Regions from separate parts of the Microbispora sp. H10670 genome, predicted to be linked through region 2. Evidence: riboswitches for the same ligand, from Rfam matches in the RefSeq annotation. Region 2 holds a riboswitch; the other holds the start of a gene.

Region 1 (3,653 bases), on a different contig from region 2:
CAGGTCGACGACGTTGCCCGGGGTGAGGTGGAGGCCGGCGAACGCGACCGTCACCGCGCCCCACAGCACCAGGACGGACGTGCCCAGCCGCACCAGCACCGGGCGGACCACCCGGGCGCGGGCCCGGGTGGCCGGTACGGCGACGGCGGTCATGCCTGCTCGACCCAGGCGCCGTAGAAGGTCGGGTACGCCTGCGGCTCCCAGCCGATGCCGTGGGCCTTCTTGCCGGTCCCGAGCAGGTAGTTGAACACGTACACCGGGAAGACCGCGGCCTCGTCGGTGACCCGCTGCTGCACCTTGGCGTACAGCTCGGCCCGCTTGGCCTGGTCGGTCGTGTCCAGCGCGTCGCTCAGCCAGCCGTCGACGTCCTTGTCGGACAGGCGGGCGGCGTTCTGCCCGAACTTGGCGGCCGTGGGGATGGCGGAGGTGTCGAACAGGTTGCGCAGGGTGTCGCCGTCGGCGCGCTGCCAGCTGAAGTCGATGAGGTCGTAGTCGCCCTTGGGATACTTCTCCAGCCATTCGTTGACCGTGCCGGAGACGAACTGGATCTCGAAGCCGATCTTCTTGGCCTCGGCCTGGATCTGCTCGGCCAGCGTGTCGCGCTGCTCACGCGCGAACGCCTTGAGGAACCCCCAGCGGATCGTCAGCCGCCTGCCGTCCTTGGTCCGGTAGCCCTCGGCGTCCTTCCCCGACCAGCCGGCCTCGTCCAGCAGCCGGGCGGCCGCCGCGGGGTCGTACTTCGTCTTTCCTTCGAGCGTCTTGTCGTACCCGTCGGTCGACGGGGAGATGGGGCCCGCCGCGGGCTGGAACGCCCCGAAGTAGAGGTTCTTGACGATCGTCGCGAAGTCGATGCCGTCGCGGAACGCCTGCCGGACCCGCTTGTCGGCGAACGGCCCGGAGGTCGTGTTCGGGTAGAAGTTGTAGTTGCCGCCCGGCGCCTGCCGCGTGGTGACGGTCAGCCGGGGGTCGCCCTGCACCTGCTTGACGTTCACCGGCGGCACGCTGGCGATCCCGTCGACCTGCCCGCTGGTCAGCGCGCCGAGCCGGACGGAGTCCTCGGTGATGACCTTGATCTCCAGCTTGTCCAGGTACGCCTCCCCGGTGTGCCCGGCGCCCTCCGGCGCCCAGGAGTAGCCGGGGTTGCGGTGGTAGGTGATGCCCTTCTGCACCACGTACTCGTCGATCACGAACGGCCCGGACCCGACGACCTTCTTGCACAGCGCGTCCTGCGGCTGCTTCAGCGACCGCGGCGACTCGATGCCGAAGTACGCGGTGGCGAGGGCGGACAGGAACGGCGAGTACGGCCTGCTGAAGTGGACCTTCACCGTGTGCGGGTCGACGACCTCGCTGCCCTTGTACGGCTCGATGTATCCCGCGGCGAGCTGCGACTTCGTGGCGGGGTTCACGATGTGGTCGAGGTTGGCCTTGACCGCCGCCGCGTCGAAGGGCGTGCCGTCGGAGAACTTCACGCCGTCGCGCAGGGTGAAGGTGTAGGTCTTCTGGTCGGGCGAGACGGTCCACTTGGTGGCGAGCCAGGGGTGGATCTTGCCCTCGGTGTCGAGCGACACGAGCGAGTCCAGGGCGGGCCGGGTGAACAGGCCGGCCACGTCGGCGGGGCTCTGATGGGGATCGAGGCAGGTGGAGGGCTCGGTGTTGACGGCGAACGTCAGCGTGCCGCCCTTGACCGGCCCGGCGGGGGCCTTGCCCGCCGCGGTGTCCTTGCCTGTCGTGCCGCAGGCGGCGAGGGCGAGGACCCCCAGAAGCGAGACGCCGATGGATAAGCGCGTGTTCGTGGACATCGGGGAGAGCCTTTCGGTGTTCAAGACGGGACGGCGTTCAAGAGGGAACGGCGTTCAAGAGGGGACGGCGGAGTGGGGAGGCGGCGTGTCCCGGCCTGTGCCCGCCCGAAACTCCCCGTGAGTGGCCATGCCGCCTCCCGGAGAGCGTGCCGCGCACGCCCCCATGACCAGGAGCCCCGATGGGGCCCGCGCTTGCGGCGCGACTGCCACGCCGCCAGGTTTTCCCCGGGGCACCCCGCGCGGTGCGAGGGTTGCCGGCCGACGAGCCGGGGCTTGGCGTCGGCGCTCAATACCTATAAATAAAGTAGGAAAACTAGGGTAATCTGTCAACACGCTTTCGCCGGGGATTCCGGCCTTTCCGCGAGGAGCGGCGGTCCGGTGACGACGAGTGGCACGGCCCCGCGGCAGCGGCCGGGGGCGAACCGGGCGGCCGTGCCTACGGCGCGCCGGGAAGCCGTACGGTGACGAGGAGCCCGCCGTGGGGGCCGGGAGCGAGATCGAGGGTCCCGTTGTGGGCGCGGACGACGCTGTGCACGATGGCCAGGCCGAGACCGGCGCCGGCGTGCTCGTCGGTGCGCACGCGTTCCGTTCCGCGCTGGAAGGGTTCGGTGAGGGTCGGAATCAGTTCCGGCGGGAGCGGGCGGCCCGTGTTCTCGACCCGCAGCAGGCTGGTGCCGCCGTACGCCTCGGTGTGGACCGTCACGGTGCCGCCGGCGGGGAGGTTGTGGACGATCGCGTTCTGGACGAGGTTCGTCACCATCCGCGCCAGGAGCTCGGCGGAGCCCTCGGTCCGGGCCGCCCCGCCGGTGACGTTCAGCGTGATCCGGCGTTGTTCGGCGAGCGGAAGCAGCGTCTCGGCGGCCTCCTCGGCCGCGAGGGAGAGGTCGACGCTCCCCCGGGTGAAGTCGCCGCGGTCGCCGCGGCTGAGCAGCAGGAGGGCCGCGGTGAGGTCGATCGCCCGCTGGTTGACGGTGTGCAGGCGGTCGAGGAGTTCGTCCCGGTCCCGCGTGGGGTCCCGGCGGGCCACGTCGAGGAGCGTCCGCGAGATCGCCAGCGGGGTGCGCAGTTCGTGGGAGGCGTTCGCGGCGAACCTCCGCTGCTCGGCGACGTGGGACTCGAGCCGGTCGAGCATCGAGTCGAACGCGTCGGAGAGCTCCCGGAACTCGTCCCGGCGGCCCTTCATGCGGATCCGGTGGGACAGCGACCCGTTCGCGGTCGTCCGCCGGGCCGCGTCCGTGATCTGGGTGAGCGGTGCGAGCATCCGGCCGGCGAGGAGCCATCCGCCCAGCAGGCCGAACGTCAGCAGAAAGGCCAGTGCCTGGCCCGCGCGGGGGACGAAGGCGCGCTGGAGGTCGGTGCGGTTGGGGATGAACCGCAGGGGCGCCGCCCCGGGCGGGGCGGCCCCCGGCCCGGTGCCGAGCGCGCCGTCGGGCACGTAGCGCAGCAGGAACACCCACACCACCGCCAGCAGGAGGGCGCCGGCGAGCAGGAGGAATCCGGCGTAGCTGAGGGTGAGTTTCAGCCGGGTGCTGAGCCCTGGGCGCCTATCCATGCGTGCTGCCGGGGCCCGTCCCCGTGGCGATGCCGGTGTCGATCCGATAGCCGACACCGGGCACCGTGGCGATGACCCATGGTTCGCCGAGCCGTTTGCGCAGCGCGGAGACGGTGATGCGCACGGCGTTGGTGAGGGGGTCGGCGTTCTCGTCCCAGGCCCGTTCCAGCAGCTCCTCGGCGCTGACGATCCCGCCCTCGGCGGCGACGAGGACTTCCAGCACGGCGAACTGTTTGCGGGTGAGCGCGACGTAGCGTCCGCCGCGGAACACCTCCCGGCGGAAGGGGTCGAGCCGCAGGCCC
Region 2 (3,653 bases):
CTCCTCCTCCGGCAGCGTCAGCGCCTCGTGCAGCGCCGCCGCCGTGGCGGTGACGTCGAACGGGTTGACCAGCAGGGAGTCGGCGCCCAGCTCGGCCGCCGCGCCCGCCTCGCGGGACAGCACGAGCGCGCACCGGGGCGACAGGATCGGGCCCTCCTTGGCCACCAGGTTCATGCCGTCCCTGACGGGGTTGACGAGCAGCACGTCGGCCAGCCGGTACGCCGCGAGCGAGCGCGGGTAGTCGTCGTTGACGTTGAGGATCAGCGGGTCCCAGTCCTCGGTGGCGTACTCGTCCTCGATCTCCTTGGCGCACCGCTGCACGGCCGCCGTGTACTCGCGGTACTCCGGCAGGTCGTGCCGGGAGGGGTAGGCGAACGCCAGATGGACCACCCGTCCGTGCCACTCGGGATGGCCCTCCAGGAACTCCTGGTAGGCCCGCAGGCCGCGGACGATGTTCTTGGACAGCTCCGTGCGGTCGATCCGCACGATCAGCCTGCGGTCGCCGACGTGGTCCCTGATCGCCGCCATGTGCGACTCGACGTCCGGTTCGGCCGCCCGCGCCCGCAGCGCGTCGCCGTCCACCCCGAGCGGGTGCACGCCGATCCGGGTGGTCCTGCCGCCCCAGGTCACCGTACGGGCCGCGTGGTCCACCCGCGCCCCGAGCAGGGCGGCGCAGCAGTCCATGAAGGCGCGCGCCCAGCGGGCGGTGAGGAAGCCGGCGTGGTCGGCGCCGAGGATGCCCGACAGCACCTCCGCCGCGACGTCCTCGGGCAGCAGCGCGAAGTACTCCGGCGGGGCCCAGGGCGTGTGTGAGAAGTGGCCGATGCGCAGGTCGGGCCGTTCGACCCGGAGCATCGCTGGGGTGAGCGTCAGGTGGTAGTCCTGCACCATCACGCGGGCCCGGTGCGTGGCCTCCTCCGCCAGCGCGAGCGCGAACGCGCCGTTGTAGGTGCGGTACGACTCCCATTCACGCGCGAACCGGGTGCCGAACTCGGGGGAGAAGGGCGTGTTGTAGAGCAGGTGGTTGACGAACCACAGGGTCGAGTTCGCCACCGCGTTGTAGGCCCGGTGGAAGACCGCGGGCGGGATGTCCAGCATGCGGATGGGCCCCGTCTCGAACGCCCGGTCGAGCCGGCCCCCCGGCGCCTGCCGCACCGCCCCGCGGTCGCCGTCCGACAGCGCCGCGCAGACCCACAGCACGTCGGTGTCCCTGACCACGTCCGACAGCCCGGACACGAGCCCGCCGCCGCCCCTGCGCATGGTCAGGCCGCCGTCCTCCGACAGGGTGAAGGACACCGGGCCCCGGTTGGACGCGATCAGGATGGAGCTGCTCATTGGGGTTTCCCCTCGATCAGAGCGGGCGCGCATGCCGGAAGATTAATAAAAGCGGACCTCCATCAATAGGATGTCAACCGATCGCGGGAGGGCTGGAACGGGATGGCACTGGACGACGTCACCGAGGAGCTGGCCGGATCGGCCGCCCGGGGAGATCACCGCGCCCTCGGTGAGCTGCTGCGGCGCATCGAGCCCGACGTGCTGCGGCACTGCGAGCGGCTACTACCGTACCGGCAGGACGCGGAGGAGGCGGCGCAGGACACGCTGCTCGCCGTGGCCCGCAACATCGCCCGGTTCGAGGGCCGGGCCAAGTTCAGCACCTGGCTGCACATCGTGACCGTGAACTGCGCCAGGACGACCTACCGGTCGCTCAAGCGGCGCTCGTCCGAGCAGGCGGAGGAGCTGCCCGAGCAGCGGCCGGACCCGCGGCGGGTGAGCGTCATCGCGGGGTCGCGGCTCGACCTGCTCGACGCGATGGAGGCGCTGGAGGCCGAGCGGCCCGACCTCGCCCAGGCGCTCGTGCTGCGCGACATCTGCCAGCTCGACTACTCCCAGGTCGCCGACCAGCTCGGCATTCCCCTCGGCACCGTCAAGTCCCGGATACACCAGGCGCGCAAGTACGTGCAGAGCGCGCTCGGCGAGGCCTACGGCTGATACAAACCATCTCGCCATCTGAGACGGCGGAACGGACACAGGGGACGCCGGGGTACAGTGCTGGAGGACCTTTTTCGAAGGTTCTACAACTGAAGATGCTCATCCAGAGGGGTGGAGGGACCGGCCCTGCGAAGCCCCGGCAACCTCCCCGGTGTCGAACTCGTGCCCACGAGGCCCGGCCGGGACAGGTGCCAATTCCGGCTCGCGGCCAGGGCGGTCGCGAGCGAAGATGAGGGAAAGGCCTCGCTTCATGGCGCACATCAGCACCGCGACCCCCACCACCGCCACCGACTTCGGCCCTGCCACCGGTCTGTCCTGCCGCGAGTGCGGCGCCCACTACGACCTCGGCCCGATCTTCGCCTGTACGGAGTGTTTCGGCCCCCTTGAGGTGGCGTACGACTTCGGAGAGGTCCGCCGGGAGGACATCGCGGCGGGCCCGGCGAACATCTGGCGGTACCGCTCCCTGCTTCCCGTCCCCGCCGGGGTGGCGGACAAGCCCAACCTGCAGCCCGGCTGGACCAAGCTCGTGCGGGCCGACCGTCTGGCGGCCGAGCTGGGGCTGCGGTCGCTGCACGTCAAGGACGACTCCGGCAACCCGACCCACTCCTTCAAGGACCGGGTCGTCGCGATCGCGGTCGAGGCCGCGCGCGCCTTCGGCTTCCACACCCTGTCGTGCTCGTCCACCGGCAACCTCGCGGGCGCGGTGGGCGCGGCCGCCGCCCGGGCCGGGCTGGACTCCTGCGTGTTCATCCCCGCCGACCTGGAGCCGGCCAAGGTCACCATGGCCGCGGTGTACGGCGGCCGCCTGGTCGCCATCGACGGCACCTACGACGAGGTGAACCGCTTCTGCTCCGAGCTCATCGGTGACGAGCTGGGCGAGAAGTGGGGATTCGTCAACGTCAACCTCCGGCCCTACTACGCCGAGGGTTCCAAGACGCTGGCGTACGAGATCGCCGAGCAGCTCGGCTGGCGGCTGCCCGAGCAGATCGTCGTCCCGGTGGCCTCCGGCTCGCAGCTCACGAAGATCGACAAGGGCTTCCGCGAGCTGATCAAGCTCGGCCTGGTCGAGGAGCGGCCGTACCGGATCTTCGGCGCGCAGGCCGAGGGCTGCTCGCCGGTCTCCCGCGCGTTCAAGGCCGGGCAGGACGTCGTGCAGCCGGTCAAGCCGGACACCATCGCCAAGTCGCTGGCCATCGGCAACCCGGCGGACGGGCCGTACGTGCTCGACATCGCCCGCCGTACGGGCGGCGCGGTGGAGGACGTGAACGACGGCGAGGTGGTCGAGGCGATCCGCCTGCTGGCCCGGACCGAGGGCATCTTCGCCGAGACCGCGGGCGGCGTCACGGTCGGCGTGCTGCGCAAGCTCGTGCGCGAGGGCCGCCTCGACCCCGAGGCCGAAACCGTGGTGCTGAACACCGGCGACGGTCTCAAGACACTTGACGCGGTGGCCGAGCAGGCCCGTCCGTCCGCGGTCATCCGTCCCTCCCTCGACGCCTTCCGTGCGGCATTCGCCAACTGAAAGCGTTATCACAGGCCCATCGGCAGCAACGAAAGCGAGTGAACAATGAGCGTTTCCGTGCGGATTCCGACGATTCTGCGGACGTACACCAACGGCGTCGCGGAGGTAAGCGGGGAGGGGGGAACGCTCCGCGAGGTCCTGCAGA

What was found. A riboswitch is a leader RNA that binds a small molecule or an ion and turns the genes downstream of it on or off. The one in region 2 is predicted to bind S-adenosylmethionine.
Region 1: linked by a shared signal. The riboswitch ahead of HHX33_RS22475 (ABC transporter substrate-binding protein) and the one ahead of thrC (threonine synthase) in region 2 are both predicted to bind S-adenosylmethionine.

Annotation. Positions count from the first base shown of each region.
Region 1 covers NZ_JABBWW010000016.1:171,992-175,644, reverse strand. The annotation lists gene HHX33_RS22480 (ABC transporter permease) at 1-153, opposite strand, end outside; gene HHX33_RS22475 (ABC transporter substrate-binding protein) at 150-1,799, opposite strand; SAM riboswitch class IV at 1,983-2,093, opposite strand; gene HHX33_RS22470 (sensor histidine kinase) at 2,236-3,351, opposite strand; gene HHX33_RS22465 (response regulator transcription factor) at 3,344-3,653, opposite strand, start outside.
Region 2 covers NZ_JABBWW010000041.1:19,911-23,563, forward strand. The annotation lists gene HHX33_RS32705 (alpha,alpha-trehalose-phosphate synthase (UDP-forming)) at 1-1,335, opposite strand, end outside; gene HHX33_RS32710 (RNA polymerase sigma factor) at 1,438-1,989, shown strand; SAM riboswitch class I at 2,086-2,225, shown strand; gene thrC (threonine synthase) at 2,240-3,508, shown strand; gene HHX33_RS32720 (MoaD/ThiS family protein) at 3,554-3,653, shown strand, end outside.